Regions from separate parts of the Lacticaseibacillus sp. YLM2-1 genome, predicted to be linked through region 1. Evidence: predicted binding sites of a transcription regulator. Region 1 holds the regulator's gene; each other region holds the start of a gene.
What was found. Region 1 encodes HrcA, which represses chaperone genes, less so after heat shock. Its sites were predicted from a motif close to TTAGCACTCNNNNNNNNNGAGTGCTAA; they were not measured.

Region 1 (6,712 bases):
TGGTCAACTTGGCATCCTTCAAAGCATTTTCGACTGGGATCTTGGTCTTGGCAACCAGGTCAGCGGTCATTTCGTCAAACTGTGCCCGCGTCAAGGTACGTTCCAAATGCAACGGGCCATTAGGGCCAGCAGAGATAAATGGCAAGCTGATCTGTGTCTGGGTAACCCCGGACAGATCCTTCTTAGCCTTTTCAGCGGCATCCTTCAGCCGTTGCATCGCCATTTTATCCTTGGACAAATCAATGTTGTTGTCTTTCTTAAATTCAGCAACTAGCCAGTCGATGATCTTGTTATCAAAATCATCACCGCCCAAATGGGTATCACCATTGGTCGACAGCACTTCAAAGACCCCGTCGCCTAATTGCAGAATGGAAACATCAAAGGTCCCACCGCCAAGGTCGTAAACCAAAATCTTTTCGTCCTTGTCGCCTTTGTCCAAGCCATAAGCCAAGGCAGAAGCGGTTGGTTCATTGATAATCCGCTGAACATTCAAACCAGCAATCTTGCCGGCATCCTTGGTGGCCTGCCGTTGGCTATCATTAAAGTAAGCCGGTACGGTAATAACGGCGTCCTTAACTGGTTCACCAAGATAATCTTCAGAGAACTTCTTGATGTATTGCAAAATCATCGCAGAAATTTCCTGAGGGGTGTATTCCTTATCGCCAACCTTGACTTTGTAGTTAGCTTCACCCATATGGCGCTTAATGGAAACAATCGTGTCTGGGTTAGTGATCGCTTGGCGCTTGGCCACTTCACCGACTTGGATTTCACCATCTTTAAATGCAACAACAGATGGCGTGGTCCGATTGCCTTCAGGGTTGGTGATAATTTTTGGCTGATTGCCTTCCAGAACCGCAACAGCTGAGTTGGTAGTCCCTAAATCAATACCAATAACTTTACTCATAGTTTATACCTTCTTTATTTTCAGATTAATTATTTTGCAACGACAACCATAGCAGGACGCAACACACGATCCTTGAGGTAATACCCCTTTTGCAATACCTGCGCGACTGTGTCAGCTGGATGTTGATCATCCGCTGCGACCGTTTGAACGGCTTGCTGGGTATTGGGATCGAACTTGTCCCCGGCACCATCAATGGCAGTGATGCCGTTTTCCTTCAAAGCGCGTTCCAGATGGTCGTAAACCATTTGAACACCCTTCTTCAGGGAAACTGCACTGTCATCTTTGGCCTCGGTTGCAAGCGCCCGCTCGAGATTATCAACAACTGGCAAAATGGCTTTAGCCAACTTTTGCCCATCATATTTCAACAGCTTTTGCTGCTCTTTCTCGAAGCGAGCATTCATATTTTGAATTTCTGCAGCGGCACGCAGGTATTTATCTTCAAAGTCGTCGCGTTCTTGCTTCAACTGCTCGCCGTCATGTTTACTGTTCGAAAGTTGTTCGTTAAGATCCGCGATACTTTCTTGTAAAATATCTTCTTTTAACGAAGTCTCTTTCGTATCAGCAGACTTTTCAGCTTTCTTTGCGGCGTTTGCTGCATGCTTTGCTTTTTGTTCTGCCATGGTATCCTCCTTTAACGCGTTTCCTGACGTAAAAGCCTATCCATAAGGAACACATGCACAATGCCCAAAAAAGACCATTGCATTTGTGCGCCGATTTCTGAACGTGTCAGTTCACGCTATTCTTTAAACGCATCAGTTGGCTTAAAAACACCAACTGATGCTATTTGCTAACATGATTATTGATCAAAGTTGGCATAGTAGTCTGTCAACCGTTTAGCTAGCTCTTCGCGAAAAACGTCGAGCAAGCCGATCATCTTGGAGTACGGCATTTGCGTCGGTCCCAAGAGGGCGATCATACCGGTACCGTGACCACCAACATCATAACTAGCAGTGATCAAGCTGAGGTTCGCTAGATCAATAGGTTTTAACTCCGGACCCAGTCGCACTTGAACCGGTGTTTGGCGGATCGGGCCGCCCAGCAACTCAGTCAGATCGCCGTGATCCGCATCGATCAACGACATGATCTTTTTCAGCTCGTGAATATCCGAATCGCCAAGGTAATCCATCAAGTTCAACCGCCCACCAACATAAAAACGTTCAGAGGCAGCTGACTTTAAGACATTGCCAAAAATATCAAGGAAGCCGTCTGGGCTGGTCAAATACTGCATTAGCATGGACGGGACATCCGTCCTCAGCCGCTGTGCTACCTGAACCAATGGCAACCCGACCAGCTGATCATTCACAATTCTGATGGCTTTTTCAAGTTCATCGGAAGAAATGGACGGCGGGACGGTGAACACCTGATTTTCGACATTACCATTATTCGTGACCAAAATGGCCATGACTTGATGGTTACCTAGTGGTACGAGTCGGAACCCAGTGAGCTTAATATTGTTGACTTCCGGACCGAGACTAATGGCAGTGTAGCTCGTCAGATTTGATAGAATCTGCGCGCTTTGTGCCACAATTTCGTCCATTTTGCTGTAACGCTGGCCAAGCTCCTGCTTGATCGTTGCCAAATCATGGCGAGAGACGCGCACGGGTTCAACAAGATGATCAAGATAGTAGCGATAGCCTTGTGTCGAAGGAACTCGACCTGAACTGCTATGGGTCTTGGTGATCAGACCGGCATCTTCCAGCGCTGCCATGTCGTTGCGGATCGTCGCAGAACTGACGTGAACCGGCAGCTCTTGCATTAACGTCTTTGAGCCCACCGGCTGGCCACTTTCAGTAAACAACCGGATGATCTCTTTTAAGACGAGCAATTGCCGTTTCGTCAACATTTTCTCACCTCACCTTTAGCACTCGTTTTATATGAGTGCTAATACAATGAATAATATACCAAGCGAGGTTAGCAAAGTCAAGGTACGATTGCTAGATTGTGAACGTTTCTAGTGAAAATTATGGCAAGTGCATTTTAACAACACAGTCGTTTCTTTTAGCACTTAAACAAGCGGCTCATCAATCAAGAAACGTTGAAAAACCTCGTTGCCGAGGAACTTGCCTTTGTTGGTCAGGCGAATGTAGCCATCTTGGCGCACAACCAAACCTTGACTGACCAGTTCCGGCACAGTTTCACCATAAATGGCGTCAACTGTCATGTGGTAGCGATCATAAAACCGCGCTTCACTGACCCCCTGCATCGTCCGCAAGCCTAAAAACATTTCTTCTTCGATCTGTTCTGACTGTGGCACCAAATGATGTTCAAGGACCGGCAAGTGGTCAGCATGTAATGGTGTTAAATACTGCTTAATAGGACCATAGTTGTGGTAGCGATCACGACCAAGATACCCAAACGCGCCAGCACCGAAGCCAAAGTACTTGTCATTGCGCCAATAAAGCAAGTTATGCTCACACTGGTACCCGTCTTTTGCAAAATTACTAATTTCATATTGATGTCGGCCATGTGCTTCCATGAGATCGATCGCATCTTGATACATATCGGCCTCGACGTCTTGGGTCGGCAAGCGCAACTTGCCCTGTCGCATCAGATTATAGAAGATCGTTTTACGTTCCAAAATTAGGGAATACGTTGAGTAATGCGGCAGATCCAGTGCCAACGCCTTTTGCAAACTGGTCAGAAAGTCATCGCGGCTTTGATCAGGTAGTCGAAAAATCAAATCAATCGAAATATTATCAAACCCGACTTGACGGGCGTTAGCAATGGCAGTGTAAACATCTTTTGCTCGATGTATCCGGCCGATTCGGCGTAATACATCATCATTAAACGATTGCACGCCAATCGACAAACGGTTGACACCATAATCATGTAGCACTTGCAATTTTTCGGTCGTGAGCAAGTCATTGGGGTTAGCTTCAAAAGTAAACTCCCCTTGATCAAAATGTAGGATATCATGAATACCCTGACACAATGTAGCCAATTGTGTCGGTGTCAGCGTGCTGGGCGTGCCACCACCGACATAAACCGTCTGAATTTTTTCTTCAGGATGTTCGGCCATCACCATCCGCATTTCTTTTAGCAGCATGGCCACATAATCATCAACTGGCTGGCCTTCGATGAAAACTTTGTTGAAATCGCAGTAGTAACAAATATGTTCACAAAATGGTATGTGAAGATAAGCACCTGCCATATTAACCCTTCTTTGCGGCAAAATAGTCTCGGACGGCAGTTTCATCTTTTTTCAATTGATCAATCAAGGCATCAGCACCAGCAAATTTCACTTCACCGCGTAAATAGTGATACCAGCGAACTTGAACGGTTTCGCCATAAATCATTTGATTAAAATCAAGTAAATTAATCTCAAGTGTCACGTCTCGATCGGCGCCAAACGTGACATTACGGCCAATGGAGGCCATGCCTAAATACCAAGTGGTGCCAACTTTGACCTTCACTGCATAAATACCAATGCCTGGTAATCGCTGTTGGCCAAGTGTCTCCAAATTGATTGTTGGGAAGCCAAGCAAACGGCCACGCGCCTCACCATGAACCACCTTACCAGCAGTTGTATAGGTATAACCCAGAAAATCATTGGCCGTATCAATATCTCTGGAATCGAGTGCATGCCGGATTCGGGTTGAACTGACCTTTTGACCATCCTCAGCGAGTTCCGGCACGCTGATGACATCAAACCGGCCACGAGCATATTTTGGCAATAAAGCCATAGATGCAACATCCCGCTTGCCATAAGTATAGTCAAAACCTGCAACTACCGTATCCGCCTTCAGACCGACCAAATACTGATCGACAAATGCTTGCGGCGTCAGCGCAGCGAAATCTGGGGTAAAGTGAACCACATACAAATAGTCCACGCCCAGTGACTGCATAATTCTGATTTTCTCTTCACGAGTGGATAAATACCGAATATCGGTTTCGGAAACCCCACGATAAACGACGGCTGGATGAATATTGAACGTCATCACCGCCAACGGTATCTTTTTTGCTAAAGCGATCTTCTTGCCGGTTTTAATCACCGCTTGATGGCCGCGATGGACGCCGTCAAAGAAGCCCAAGGTCAAGACGATGGGCTGTGGCGGGGCCGCGGACACCTGCAATGGCGGCTGAATATCAATTGTTTTCATAAATTTTCACACATTCTTTTCATTAGCTAAAAACATTAAATCTGGCCGATACTGATCGTCTTCTCGGCGATAGATAGCCTTAAGAACGCCTGCAAAATGCAGACGAACGCGCGGAGTCTGCTGATCGAGCGATAAAAAGCGGCCATGACTGATTGCCTCAAATTGTTCTACGGTCAAATCAACTTGAGGCAGATCGGCAAAAGCAATATCAATCGGTTGAATCACATCGGCTAAAGTACCTGCCGCGGCATGCGCCTTCAATTGCTGAATGCTAACCGCCTGGTTCAACGTAAACCCGCCGCTTTTTACTCGCGTCAATTGACTCATCACCGCAGCAACTCCCAGCGTTTTGCCAACATCCACTGCTAGTGTTCTAATGTAGGTTCCCTTAGAAACATGGACCTCAAACCGAAAACGCTGGGTGCCATCAGTGGCTGAAAAAACCGGTTCATCGGTACGTGTAAACTGTGACACCGTAGCCTGTCGTTCTGGCCGCTTCACAGTTTCACCGGCGCGCGCATATTCGTAAAGCCGGCGACCATTGACCTTGACCGCCGAAAACATCGGCGGAATCTGTGTGATGTTTCCTGTCCACGCAGTCAATGCAGCATCCAACTGATCAGCTGTAAACGGCTGCGTTAAAGGCGTTTTATCAACAACTTCCCCATCCAAATCCTCGGTTGTCGTCGCAAAACCTAACGTGATTTCTCCGGTGTAGACTTTCCCACTGGCCATTAATTGCGGCACCGCTTTAGTGCCTGCACCAATCGCCAGCGGCAGCACGCCGTCCACATTAGGATCAAGGGTGCCGGAATGGCCAATTTTTTTGATACCAAGAATCTTGCGGGCATGATACACCGCATCAGCACTGGTCATGCCAGTGGGTTTATATAACGGCAAAATCCCGTTCATGGCAGTTCCTTTCATGGTTTTGATTTTTTATACATACTATGATGATGTTTTTCATGCTCGACATGTCGCCAGCCGGCCCAGATGAAAACAAGCACCACTAGGACCGAAAAAAGCCAGTCTGGCGTTTTCACATCAATCATTGGCAGACTGAGACCTAGCTTAATGGCAATGAGACCTACAAGAATATAAGCTGCGGTTTCAAGTTCCGGAACACGATCAATAAAGGTGGTGATGACCTGCGCCACCAGCCGCATAGCAAAGATACCGAGACAACCGCCAATCAAAACAATCACCGGATTGCTGGACACTGCCAAGGCCGCCAAAATTGAATCAACCGAAAATACGATATCGAGACTCTCAATTTGAATGACTGTCCCCCAAAGCCCGTGAGGTCGTTTTCCATGCGTCCCTCTCTGATTTTTTGGATGGCGCACTTCATAAAAATAACTCGCACTCATCCAGACAAGATACGCCGCACCAATCGCTTTGATCGGCCAGAATTGCAATAAGTAAGTACCTAGTCCGATAGCAATGAAGCGGAATATGTATGCACCACCCATACCGTACATCAGAGCTTTTTTTCGTTCTGATTCGACCTTGAGCTGCTCGGTTTGTGCAGCGAGCACGACAGCGTTGTCGACTGATAGCATGCATTCTAGCAAGATCAAGCTGAAAATGGTCACGAGGCCGCTAACAGAAAATGCCAGTTGCCAATTATGCGCTGAGAAGAATGGTCCGTATAAGGCACCTAGTAACTTGATCGTGATCCTTCCTTTCTCAATGATTATTATTATAC
Region 2 (6,712 bases), 640 kb from region 1:
GATATTGCGCCTTGATTTCGTTGTACTGCTGCATCATAGGCGTTTCACTGGTTTTTTGCGGCACGAAATTCACCCTTCGTCCTTTGACTTTCTTTGACGTTCTATATGATCCATTTTAACAGGTGCGTCAACTTTGAGCGACCCCCTGGCAAGTGCAAAGAGTGAGTTGTTGCGGTTAGAAATCGAAGCATCGGTAAACTTGAAGTTAAATGGCTGGTTTTGAGCCATTTAGCTTCAAGTTTCTTATGTACAGATTTCCGCGGCTACGTATACGTTCAAACCAAAAAACGATCAGATCATCATGATCTAACCGTTTTGCAAGTAGTCTCCCTACTTCTTCAAATGATAACTGTAAGTGGCAATGATGACATTCTCGCGGCTTGCAAAGGCGGCGCGCAGGCGGAAGTTGGTTTGGTTGTGAAGAATATTCTGCCATTTTTTACGTGGTACGAACTGCGGAATGAGTACCGTGGTTGTAAAGTTCCGTTTGGCGGCGTTGCGCGCGACGATGTCAACGAAGCGAATAGTTGGGGCTTCGATGGAACGGTATGATGAGTGGATATCAACAAATCGCACCTCTGGAAAATCCGCGCGGAATTCGCTTTGGGTTTCTTTTTCCTTATTGGGATTCTCGTCCATCGAAACGTGCATAGCAATGACATAGTCGCCAATTGACTGAGCATAATTTAAGGCCGCGCGCGTAACCCGAGTGACATTACCGACCAAAACAATGACGGTGCTGCCATCGTAATCATGTTGTGCCACTTCGACCGGCAAGCGTAATTGCTCAGCAACTTTGTCATAATGATCGCGAATTTTATAAAACATGAAAATGGCGAGTGGCATCACAATAAAGAATGGCCAGATATCAAGCAATCGGTAAGCAAACAGGATGACGAGAATTGCAAAGGAAATCAACGCGCCAGAGAAGTTAGCAATCGTTTTGCCAATCCAACCTTTTCCGCGATGACGGAACCAATGGATAATCATCCCACTTTGCGACAAGGTAAATGGAATGAACACACCAACCGCGTACAACGGAATCAGCCGTTCAGTTGATCCTTGGAAAATCGTAATCAGCGCCGCGGCTCCTAACGCCAGTGTCAAAATCCCGTTAGAGTAACCCAAGCGATCGCCACGATCCAGATACATATGCGGCATAAACTTATCTTTGGCCAAGTTAAAAGCCAAAACTGGAAAAGCTGAAAATCCGGTATTAGCTGCCACAGCCAAGATCAAGGCGGTCGCAAATTGAACAACGTAGTACATGATACCTGCTCCGCCAAAGGTCTCTTTGGCCACCTGCGAAAGCACCGTCACTTTGGCCACCGGCACAATACCGTACCAATAGTTCAAAAATGTAATACCAGCAAAGAAGAAGCCAAGGATGGCAGCCATGATGGCCAACGTTTTAGCCGCATTCTTTTCTTTAGGTATTTTAAAGAACGGCACCGCATTACTAATTGCTTCAACCCCAGTCAGTGAACTGGACCCACTGGAAAATGCCCGGAAGATCAAGGCCATCGAGACTCCCGGAATCGCTGCACCGACAAAGGAAGTTGCCTTGTACGGAATAGCGCCTGTTGCCACTTGGTAAAGTCCCCAGATGATCATACCCGTCATGACGACAACGAATAAGTAAACCGGGACCATCAAAAAATTGGCCGATTCACTCATGCCACGTAAATTCATGCTCATCAAGATGAAAATGATGATCAGTGAAATGATCACCTGCTTGCCATAAAGCGCAGGAATTGCACTGGTAATCGCTTCAGCACCCGCGGAAACTGAGACTGAAACCGTTAGCATATAATCAATCAGTAATGAAGCGCCTGCGGTTAGACCGGCATTTTTACCTAGATTTTCGCTAGCGACAACATACGCGCCGCCGCCACTAGGATAGGCGTGAATAATCTGGCGATAGGATAGTGTCAATGAAATCAAGAGCACTAAAACAAAGGCAGCGATCGGCAATGAGTACCAAATCGCAGCCGCTGACAATGTCGTCAGAACTAAGACAATTTGTTCAGTCCCGTAAGCCACACTTGAAAGCGCATCTGACGATAACATCGCCAGTGCCTTGAAAATGTTAAGCTTTTGACCGCCTTCCTCAGAAGATTTCAGTGGTCGCCCAATAAACAGGCGCTTTAAATGCATCATTTTCATTACTCCTATATGAACCGAATGTATCGGGAAAATTTAACCAAAACACAAACAATCATCAGTGTAACCTAAATAGACGCTCAAGCCTACCTTATCTAACGCAACATGACAACTTGGTGAGATTCCCTGACGAAAAGCCCCAACAATATCGTCCTAACTAGCATGATGTGCAAAAAAGCAAAAACGGCCACCTTCTCGGTGATGCCCGGGAAAGTGGTCGTTTTCGTTACGCCTTTTCGATAATCACAACATCATGGACCTTCAACTTGCGATGAACCTCGTGCTCGATCTCGCTTTTAGCAGCGTGGTCAATTTTAAGGTCAGCTTTAGGCGTATCAGGCAACAGTTTTTCCAAGACAAAATCAATCTCAGCATCTTTAATGGTGCGTTTGTCGTGGGTCAAGACGACATCGACTTGGTCAAATCCTTCAACGTAATAAACATGAACAGATCCTAACGTATATAATTCAAAAAACTTAACCGGCTTTCGATTATAAAGATACCGCATTGTGTTCGGTAACATTTTGTGCAAGCTGGCGTTAAGCCGAATGGGATTTTGAATCAGCTTCATCAAATCGCCCCTTTTTTTTGTGTGAGCGTGAGCCAGCGCGCTTAGCGACCGGAGTGTAAGTGGACCTGAATGTGATGGCCGGGTTTGGGCCATTGCATTCAGGGTCCTTACACGCAGGTCGCTGCGCTGGCGAACGCGTTATGACTGAGCGTGAGCCAGCGCGCTTAGTGACAGAAGTGTAAGTGGCCTTGGACGTGATGGTCGGTCTTTGACCATTGCGTTCAAGGTCCTTACACGCAGGTTGCTGCGCTGGCGAACGCGTTATGACCGCGACATCGCTTTGATGTCCACGGCTGATGATCTTACTAATTAACCATCATACAACATGAAACTATCTTTATTTTACCAATGAATGCCCCTTAGTGACTAATGATTAGGCACAGAAATGTTAATTAACTTCATAAAGTGACCTTGAAAACTTGAAAAGCACACTATGTAAACAACAAAAGCACCGGCGCATAAGCCAGTGCTTTTGTTGAACGAATAGGCAGAAATTACATCATACCGCCCATGCCTGCTGCTGGGTTAGCACCAGCGGCAGCATTATTATTTGCATTTGGATCTGGCTTGTCAGCAACAACGGCTTCAGTCGTCAGCATCAAAGCAGCAACGGAAGCGGCGTTTTGCAATGCAGAACGGGTCACTTTGGTTGGGTCAATAATACCTGACTTAGCCATATCTTCCCATTCATCAGTAGCGGCATTGTAACCAACGCCTTGCTTTTCCTTCTTCAGCTGTTCAACGATGACAGAACCTTCTTTGCCGGCGTTCTCAGCAATCTGGCGAACAGGTTCCTCAAGCGCACGTAGCACGATGTTGATCCCGGTTTGAACGTCGCCTTCTTCTTTCAAAGCAGCAACTGCAGGCAAAACATCTACCAGAGCTGTACCGCCGCCAGCAACATAACCTTCTTCAACCGCGGCACGGGTCGCATTCAAAGCATCTTCGATCCGATACTTGCGTTCCTTCAATTCAGTTTCAGTAGCGGCACCAACCTTGACAACCGCAACACCGCCAGCTAACTTAGCCAAACGCTCTTGCAACTTTTCACGGTCAAAGTCACTGGTCGTGTCATCAATTTGCTTCTTGATGATATTAACCCGTTCAGCAATGGCATCCTTAGAGCCAGCGCCATCAACAATCGTGGTGTTGTCCTTGGTAACCGTTACCTTGCCGGCACGACCCAATTGTTCAAGCTTGGTGTCTTTAAGATCCAAGCCAAGGTCAGAACTGATCACGGTACCACCAGTCAAGGTAGCGATATCTTCAAGTTGAGCCTTACGCCGATCACCAAAGCCAGGGGCCTTAACCGCAACAACATTGAAGGTACCACGAATCTTGTTCAGAACTAAGGTTGGCAATGCTTCACCAGCAACGTCATCAGCAATGATCAACAGTGCCTTACCTTGTTGAACGATTTCTTGTAACAGCGGCAAAATGTCCTGAATATTGGAAATCTTTTTGTCGGTGATCAAGATATAAGGATCGTCAAGGTCAGCTTCCATCTTATCATTATCGGTGACCATGTATTGGCTCAGATAGCCGCGATCAAACTGCATCCCTTCAACAACAGAGAGTTCAGTGTCAATCCCTTTGCTTTCTTCAATGGTAATCACACCATCGTGGCCAACTTTTTCCATGGCGTCAGCAATCAGACTACCAACTTCTGTATTTGAGGAAGAAACGGACGCAACCTGCGCGATTTCTTTCTTACCATTAACTTTGTGGCTAATCTTGTGCAATTCGTCAACGGCAGCCTTAGTTGCTTTTTCAATCCCTGTGCGAATGCCAACAGGATTAGCACCGGCTGTAACGTTCTTCATGCCTTCGCGGATAATACTTTGTGCCAAAACCGTTGCGGTTGTGGTACCATCACCAGCAATGTCATTTGTCTTGGAAGCAACTTCGGCAACCAACTTGGCGCCCATGTTTTCGTAGTGATCTTCCAAGTCAATGGACTTCGCAATTGTGACACCGTCATTGGTAATTTCCGGTGAGCCATAGCTCTTGTCCAAAACAACGTTGCGGCCTTTTGGTCCTAAGGTTGTCTTAACTGTGTTTGCCAACTGATCAACGCCGCGCAGCATTGCAGCACGTGCGTCTTCAGAGAATTTAATTTCTTTTGCCATTGTTTTTATTCACCTCAAAATTGATCGATTATTTAGTTACGCAATTGCCATGATGTCTTTTTCATGCAATACAAGGTAGTCTTGACCTTCATACTTCACTTCAGAGCCGGCGTATTTGTCGTATAATACAGTATCGCCAACTTTGACGGCCATTGGCAAACGCTTGCCTTCTGGTGTCAAAGCGCCTTCACCTACTGCAACAACTTTGCCGGTTTGCGGCTTTTGTTTTGCGTTGTTGGCTAAAACGATGCCGCCAACTGTCTGCTCCTCTTCTTCAACGACCTCGACAATCACGCGATCTCCTAATGGTTTTAACAAGGCAATCCCTCCACATTACATTTTTTGATTTAGCACTCGTTATGTCTAAGTGCTAACTACAGAAGTAACTATAACGAGTTTTGCGGTTGAATGCAACCCCAAACCGTGGAATGTTATACTTATTCCAGACATTTTTTTAAAGGAGCTCTTTATGTCACTACAAAAACATGGACTTTCCATTATTGGTGCCTATTTAGTGGCGCTGATTGGTAACTTGCTGATTTTCCAAATCTTACCCGTTGGCCGACTCAGCTTAGGTCTTGCTACTGTGATCAGTGTGCTGGCGATGATTGCCGCTGGTTTCAGTGAGCGACAGTTAGTCATTGCCAACGCCATCGAAGAACCTGGGGTTGCCGCCCCACAACAGCGGGTTTTCTGGGGACCAATCGGTATCGTTGGCGTTTTGGTCGCTCAGCTTGTGGGTTCATGGCTAGAAACATTTTTATTCAAAATACCGCAAACTAGCAGCCTAATTCATCAGCAGCTGTCCAGTATGGCAACTAATCCGTGGTATTTCCTAGTGATCGGATTGGCTATTCCTGTGTTGGAAGAGCTAACCTATCGCAAAGTTCTATTCGGTAATCTTGTGAATGTCACCGGTATCTTTGGCGGTGCCTTGATCACTAGTCTCCTGTTTGCTTTAACGCAACCGGGCGGACACTGGTTAAGCGCCACATTGGTTGGACTTGTTCTTGCATATGATTATCGACACACTGGCGCAGTCAGCACGGCTATTATCGCCCGCCTTGGATCTTTGTGGGTGGTTTGGCTTTACTATCTCGCCCACACCCTATAATCGTAATCGAATATTAACCTTGACCCCTGCTTTCATCTCTTATAATAGAAATAATGATTTTGTGAAGGAGCAGTTCAAACATGGAGACCCGTTCTAATCGCCGCCAACAACAACAGAAGCCGAGGCGTTTTCGCTGGGGCAAATTGATCAGCCTAATCGTTGTGGTTGGTCTGTTCACAACAGGTGCGTATGCCTTGCGGTTATACAGTCAGGCAAAATATGCCATCAATAATACATATCATGCGACCAAACATGTCAGTACCGACATTGCTAACAAGAAGCCGTTCGCCGTTTTGCTACTAGGCGTCGATACTGGTGCTGATGGTCGGATTGAAAAAGGCAACTCTGATACCATGATTGTTGCTGTCGTTAATCCTAAAACCAAGAAAACAACCATGGTCAGTATCCCGCGTGACACCGCTGCAGAGTTAATTGGCACAAAGGAATTCAACATGCAGAAGATCAATGCCGCGTACAACGTTGGCGGTTCGGACATGGCGATCAACACTGTTTCCAAGCTGGTCAATGTCCCGATTTCTTACTACCTAACAATCAACATGGGGGCGCTTGAAAAAGTCGTCAATGCTGTCGGCGGTATTGATGTCGTCGTACCGTTTTCCTTTCAGGATCCATACACTGGCAACCAGAAGTTCACGAAAGGCCCCATGCATCTCAATGGCAATATGGCGTTGGCATATTCACGGATGCGTCACTCTGACCCAGAGGGCGATTATG
Region 3 (6,712 bases), 880 kb from region 1:
GCAAACCGCGCAGCCATGACCAACGTTGAAGACGATCAAACATTGTTTGCATTTTTTAGGCTCCTTTGTTTTGCTAACTTAACCATAGCATACGGTGAGTTATTTCCCCTCCGTCGTCAGACTGAACTTTCACCATTGTTCGTGATTCCAACTGCGGCCATCGATTTCACCTTCAAGACTTTCACGACGTTTTGCCTGCTGGGTGACGAATGCTTGTAGTGCCCTAAAAAAGGCGGCATTTTCATAAGATGTTGCCTGTTTTTCCTGCACTGCAGCAGCGTTCACTAGCCATTGTTCATCTGTTGTCATTCCGACTCGCCTGCCTTTAATTCGTGTAATGTCAAACGTAAGCGATCAATGTCATCCGTCTGCGCTGCTAATTGATCCGCCAACAATTGTGTGTCAGCGTTGCCGCTCAATCGATCAATAAACCACTGTGCTTGTTCATCTGGTCGGTCAGGATGGTCAAGCGTCAAATATTGCTGATAACGCACCAATAATTGTTGATGCTCAAGATCCGTTTGATTGGCAAATTGGGCAATTGTCAAAGGCGGCAATAACGTCAAGCCGGTTTTAGCCGCCAAGGCCGCGTATGGTGTCAAAAATTGGCTGATGCTAAAACCAACGCTACCGCCAAGCTGATAGGCGGTCGCCGGTTGACTGAATGTCACGACAAAACCAAGTGATTTGCCGTGTAGCAATCCACCTCGCGCATCATAAACAAACTGTTTCAGCCAAACATCTGTCAGCCACTGATGTAAGCTTGCCGGCGCCATATACCAATAAAGCGGAAACTGAAAAATAAGGCGATCAGCAGACGTGATTGCTTGCTGCTCCGCCGTCACATCAAAGGGTAGCCGACTATCTAAATGATGCCACACGACTTGTGACAAAGAAGCGGCACTCGCCTTTAGAAACTGCTGAGTGTCGCTTTTTTCAATTTCAGGATGACTCACAACGACTAATGTTTCCACGATTATCCTTTCAACAAATACTGCGCAAAGAACGCAACGGTACCCTGCCACGCTTCATCAAGATAGCCTTCAGCATGCTGACCGCCCGGAATCGACTGCAAGGTCACAGGTAAGCCAAGCTTTTCAGCGGCATGTGCCAATTGATAGATGCCGCTAATCGGAATAATCTCTTCCTGCGAATTAGCCAGATACAAAGGTCCAGCCTGAGCGGTCAAACGGTCAAACGGTTCAACTTCAGGGAACTTTGTTTCATCTGAATCAACATAATTCAAAATGAACCATTTGTAAAATAGATCATTACGACCACCTTGGTCAATTTTCGCACTTGCCGTTTTCACAAAATCGGTTTTCGTATCCGGCTGGGCAACGACTGCTGGATGATCTGCGAACCACTGACGAATGTCGAAGATGCCCGACCAAGAAACTGTCGGTACCCCTTCGGCTAACCCAACGTCAACTGACAGCGAACCACCGGCACTGGACCCAAAAACGCCAAGTTGCAACCCTTTAGTATGCTCACGCAACCATGAAAAGGCTGCTAAAACATCATCACGAGCTGCTGGGAAGAAGGCTTCAGGTGCAAGCCGGTAATTTGGAACCGCCACCGTATAACCAAGTGCGGCAAACCGTTCAGCCATCTCGCCTTCTTTATTCTTCTCACCGCGAAACCAACCGCCACCGTGAATGTCGAGGATCGCCGCCCCATTTGACTTCTCTGGTTCATAAAAATCAAGCTTCTGTAATGCTGCATCACCGTAAGCGATATCTCTTGTTACTTTAACTGTCAAAACGCTCACCTCTCCAATCAAATTTGCACTCAGTATAACCCGCTCAACGGCGAAATGTAAGCAATTGACTCAGAGCGTGAAGCGGAGCGGTTAGCTTGGCATAGCCGAGCTGCGCCTGTTCGCACGTTTCAGCCAGCGGGTGAGACGGCCCAGTTTCTGAGCTGATGAACATGTTTCAAAATCACTAAGCCACTCACCCAATACCAATTTCTAATTCATCCCCAGCGCTGCATTCAACTTCTTCTGCACCGTCGGCAACGCCAGCTCACTAAAATGATCCGCTTTCACCCACCGTGCTGGTAAAAAGCTGAGATCGCTCGCCGCAGTTTCGACCCCAATCAACGTCAACTGCCATTGCTGATGCGTAAAAGTATGCTTAACCGTTTTCGCGCCAAGATCCGCAAACGTCAGCTGCATCCCTGACGATGCCGCAAACAACGTGCTGACCTCATCTAACTGCGCACTCATCATGGTACTTTCAAGATCTGCCATGTCAACGAGCGGAAACATCCACAAATCAGCCAGCAAGCCAGTACTTGGCCGCTGTTCAAGTAAATAGCCTTTCTCCGAGCGAATGACTAACGCAAAGTAACGATGCAACACCGGCCGTGGCTTTTTCGTTTTAACCGGATAAGCCGAAACCACCCCATCTCGATAACTGGCATCAAAATCTCGCACCGGAGAATGTGCAGGGTCTGGGTGATTCGCCGACATGTAACTTGAGCCAAGATCCATGACGGCCTGATTAAAATCACCAGGTCGATCTTTTGGCATCAGTGGCTGAATCAAGTCAAAAAAGATCTGACGCGTTTGTGGCCGGGCAATATCCGCATCCACTTTAAACAACCGAGCGAAAACTCGAAAAGCGTTACCGTCAATGGCAGGCACAGGTTCCCCGAAACTAATTGACGCAATCGCTCCGGCTGTGTAAGGCCCGATGCCAGACAATGTCTGCAGTGTTTCTGAGGTCTGCGGCCAAACGCCGCCATAATCGGCAACAATCTGCTTGGCTGCCTGTTGCAGACGGCGTGCGCGGGAATAATAACCCAAGCCCTCCCACGCCTTCAGAACCTCTGCTTCTGGCGCCTTCGCTAAGGCTCCCACGGTCGGGAATTGATTCATAAACCGTTCATAATAAGGAATCACCGTCTGCACTTGCGTTTGCTGCAGCATGAGCTCACTAACCATGACATGATAAGGATCATGATCCTCGCGCCACGGCAATTGACGCGCATGTTGATCATACCAATTCAATAAGGCCTTTTGAAAAGCCGCCACTTTTTCCGGCGGCCAGTTGATTAATTTGTTTGTCATCATAACCCCTAGCTTACCATGGACTTGAAAATCGGGAAATATTGAACTGCTTTTGTTAGTGAGTGGGAATCCTTGTTTCAAGCTGAAATGCGCGAGCAAGGTCCAGAAGCCTGTGCATAAGGACCTCGAACCTAAACGACCAAAGCCCTGTCATGATATTGTGGCTCGCCGAAGCGCGCAAACTGACCTAGAAACCTGCGCATAAGGAGCTTGAATCTAAATGGCTAAAGCTTAGCCATGATATTGTGGCTCTCTGAAACGCGCGAAAAGGCGCAGAAACCTGCACATAAGGACCTCGAACCTAAACGACCAAAGCCCTGTCGTTTAGGCTCGAGGCCACTTATGTTCCGGTTTCTAATCGCGCCTTTTCGCGCTCTACAAAAAAATCACCCCAACGACCATACGTATCGCTGGGATGACTTTAACGACTCAATGATCACTGCAACTGCGGCAATTCTCATCGATTTTTGTTTGCTTACTCATGGGTTCTGCCCACTAACGGCAGAAGTGCCGCTTCTATTCATGCTTGCAATGCAGTCCGTAAATCTTGGGTCAGCTGATGACGAACATTATTGAATTTCAATGTTGTGACCAGACTCCTTAGATTCAGTCAGCTTAGGCATGGTGATATTGAGGACACCATCCTGATAGGCTGCCTTGATGTTGCTTGCATCAACGTTTGGTAGTTGATAGCTCCGACTCATTGTGCCGTAGTTACGTTCAGACATCATGACGTTGCCGTTCTTATCAGCGTGGTCGGTGATATCGTCCTTATGAACGTTAATACTCAAAACACCATCGTGGTAGTTCATCTTGATGTTGTTCTTATCAATCCCAGGTACATCCACATGAACTTCGTAAGCGTCCTTGGTCTCCTTAACATCAGTTAGTAATCCGTTGACGGCCGTGCTGGTGATGGCAGGTGTTGCCCAATCCATCCAGTCAGATACCGGGCCGAAGAACCGGCGTGCTAAGTTGTCAAAGAACGGATCATTCACATTGTTCATCAACTCATTATTACGACGATTCAAAACTTCATTAGCCATAACAGATAGCTTCCTTTCAATATAGAGACTTTGGCGATTCGGGAGAAACACATTTGCTCTGAAGCTCTTGTTCCTTCTCCCTCGCTCCACCTATAGTTATACCACAAACTAGCACTTGTGAACGCTAAGTGCTAATATTTTTTGAAAAAAGCTGATTAATCGGTTTCTTTGCATACTCTCACATGCGTTATAGCTTTTAATTTCTTTGTAGACCATTATTAAAAAAGTCTTAGTATTGCGGCAACTGCTCAATGGACACGACTAGTATGCGGCGTCATGGGTAAAAGCGCTAGCTTAATGGCGATAAATACCGTTCTTGCCATCATAGACAGTTACTGTCACTGGGGCGCAAAAGTTGCAGATCTGGCTGTCCCGAAACTGAATATTGGGCTATAGATCTTTGAAAACGCGCAAACCGACCCAGAAACCGAAGCATAAGGACCTCGAACCTAAAACGACCAAAGCCCTGCCTGATATTGCTGAACTCCGAAACGCGCAAACTGGCCCAGAAACCTCCGCATAAGGACCTCGAACCTAAACGACCAAAGACCAGTCGTTTAGGTTCGAGGCCACTTATGCTTCGGTTTCTAAGCGGGCCAGTTTGCGCTCTGCAAAAAAAAGCCCTGAACAGTTAACTGTTCAGGACCAGCGACTCAACTAACATTAATTTTCGCTTTCAAGGCGTTCTGCTTCTTCGTCAATCGTTTCAAAGCCAGACTTCTTTGACTTCTTTTCGGGATGGTCTTGGCGCTCCTTTTCAACTTTAGCGATCAAAGCTTTTTTCTGTTCTTTGCTCAATGATGCCATGTGATGTCGCCTCTTTTTGGTGTGAGTTCGTAGGATTGACCCTTACAATCTCTGTTATACCACTTTCACGTAGACTTGGCACACTCAATTTAAAAGTGCTAAGCCGAGTGAAGGATCTTTAAGCGACTGCGGCCCGTACCTGCTGGCTCAACTTGCAACTGATCGGGAATATTATCCCGCAGCTCGGTCACATGTGAAATGATGCCGATTAGCCGCGATTCGCCTTCTAATGATTCTAACGCATTCATCGCCACATCAAGACTATTGGCATCAAGGCTGCCGAAGCCTTCATCAACAAACAATGCATCAATATTAATCCCGCCGCTTTCCTGCTGAATCACTTCCCCTAAAGCCAGCGCCAAGCTAAGGGCAGCGATGAAGCTTTCACCGCCTGATAGCGTCTGCACAGCTCGTTTCTCACCAACCTGATCATCGTAAACATCAATTTCCAACCCAGAGTGGATCTTCTGCGTCCCCAAGCTGGTATGCAAAACAAATTGATACCGGTTATTGGACAAAACCTGCAGACGGCTATTGGCCACATTCAGAATTTCTTGCAAATAAGCCTGCAAAACGTATCGCTCCAGACTGAGTTTCTTGGGACCATTTCCATTCATCACAGTGGCCAGTGTTTGTAAATCCGCGTAGGCTGCAAGCGCCGTTTGATTGGCCGTAAAGATAGTGGCCGCTTGTTTGGCCAATTTTTCAGCAGCATCATGCGCCTGACTAATCTTAATCAAAGCCGTTTGGTCGTTTGTTGCTGTCGTTTCCGCTGCTGTTGCTTCGGCCTCAAGCTGATCAAGCTGTGGCTGTGCTTGGGTACCAATAGTTTTATTGGCGGCATCTAATAACGTTTGTTGTTTGAGCTGTGTATGCTCATAAGTCTGAACCTGTTCGTTCAACAGCGGTAATTGTGATACCCGCAGCTGCAACTCGGCGAACCGTTGCTTGCCATCAGCACCAAAATACTCCGTGACTGCTATCGTAAAGGTTGCTTTTGCTTCCGCCTGTTCCTTGGTCAAAGCAGTCACTTGTGCCGCGGCGTGTTTCTCGTCTGCTTGCAACCCGGCTAATTGCCGATCCAAAGCATTGACCCTTGCCTGCGCCTCCTGAAGTTGAGCCTGATACGTTGTAATGGTTGTCTGCAGGGTTGTAGCTTGAGCAGCGACCGTCGCCAAATCCGTCGCTTCCGCGGGCAGGTTCTTTTGCATGGTCTTCAACGCACTTTCCGCTTCAGCCGCATCAATTCTAGCCGTGTTCAAACTAGCTTCGCATTGCTGAACTTTTGTCGTACCGGTAGTGATGGCCTTGTCACTCTTTTTTAGCGCAACTTGCAAAGCAGCGTGCTCCGTTTGCGCTTCCGTTAACTGGTGCTCGTTAGTTGCCGCCAGTGTTTTCAACGCCGTTAATTGTTGTAAAATACCAGTTTTATCCGCAACGCCTGCAATCAGTTTGGCCTGTTCTTGCCAATGCTCAGTAAAAGCCTGCCTTGCCTGTGCAGTTTTGGCCTTCGCAGTTTTCAGTTGGGTTTCAAGATTCGCCAATTGTGTCTCGACCATAGTTTTTCTTGCGGCAGCCTTTTGCCGTTCCTGATCGGCTTGTTTCAACGCTGCTTCGCTCACCAATGGTTCGTCAACCACAAGCGCCGGATGCGGATGGCTAGTACTGCCGCAAACAGGACATGGGCTGTCAGGCTCGAGCTTAGCAGCCAAATGTGCAATTTGTTGGCGAATCTGAGTCTGCTGAAGCTTGTTCAAATGCGAGGTTGTGGCTGCTACCTGCG

Region 2: the regulator HrcA is predicted to act here: its motif matches at 5,211-5,237, upstream of groES (co-chaperone GroES).
Region 3: the regulator HrcA is predicted to act here: its motif matches at 4,231-4,257, upstream of AC07KQ_RS03420 (Hsp20/alpha crystallin family protein).

Annotation. Positions count from the first base shown of each region.
Region 1 covers NZ_CM152617.1:1,602,529-1,609,240, forward strand. Annotated here, with positions in the region: gene dnaK (molecular chaperone DnaK) at 1-904, opposite strand, end outside; gene grpE (nucleotide exchange factor GrpE) at 934-1,524, opposite strand; gene hrcA (heat-inducible transcriptional repressor HrcA) at 1,701-2,747, opposite strand; gene hemW (radical SAM family heme chaperone HemW) at 2,910-4,055, opposite strand; gene ribF (riboflavin biosynthesis protein RibF) at 4,057-5,004, opposite strand; gene truB (tRNA pseudouridine(55) synthase TruB) at 5,011-5,916, opposite strand; gene AC07KQ_RS07800 (TerC family protein) at 5,928-6,712, opposite strand, start outside.
Region 2 covers NZ_CM152617.1:2,246,688-2,253,399, forward strand. Annotated here, with positions in the region: gene mutS (DNA mismatch repair protein MutS) at 1-64, opposite strand, end outside; gene AC07KQ_RS10805 (APC family permease) at 331-2,160, opposite strand; gene AC07KQ_RS10810 (DUF1827 family protein) at 2,390-2,734, opposite strand; gene groL (chaperonin GroEL) at 3,229-4,863, opposite strand; gene groES (co-chaperone GroES) at 4,900-5,181, opposite strand; gene AC07KQ_RS10825 (CPBP family intramembrane glutamic endopeptidase) at 5,333-5,977, shown strand; gene AC07KQ_RS10830 (LCP family protein) at 6,058-6,712, shown strand, end outside.
Region 3 covers NZ_CM152617.1:721,278-727,989, reverse strand. Annotated here, with positions in the region: gene AC07KQ_RS03450 (HdeD family acid-resistance protein) at 1-52, opposite strand, end outside; gene AC07KQ_RS03445 (hypothetical protein) at 130-309, opposite strand; gene AC07KQ_RS03440 (NAD(P)H-dependent oxidoreductase) at 306-974, opposite strand; gene AC07KQ_RS03435 (alpha/beta hydrolase fold domain-containing protein) at 977-1,762, opposite strand; gene mutY (A/G-specific adenine glycosylase) at 1,973-3,076, opposite strand; gene AC07KQ_RS03425 (hypothetical protein) at 3,419-3,652, shown strand; gene AC07KQ_RS03420 (Hsp20/alpha crystallin family protein) at 3,646-4,122, opposite strand; gene AC07KQ_RS03415 (hypothetical protein) at 4,786-4,929, opposite strand; gene AC07KQ_RS03410 (AAA family ATPase) at 5,028-6,712, opposite strand, start outside.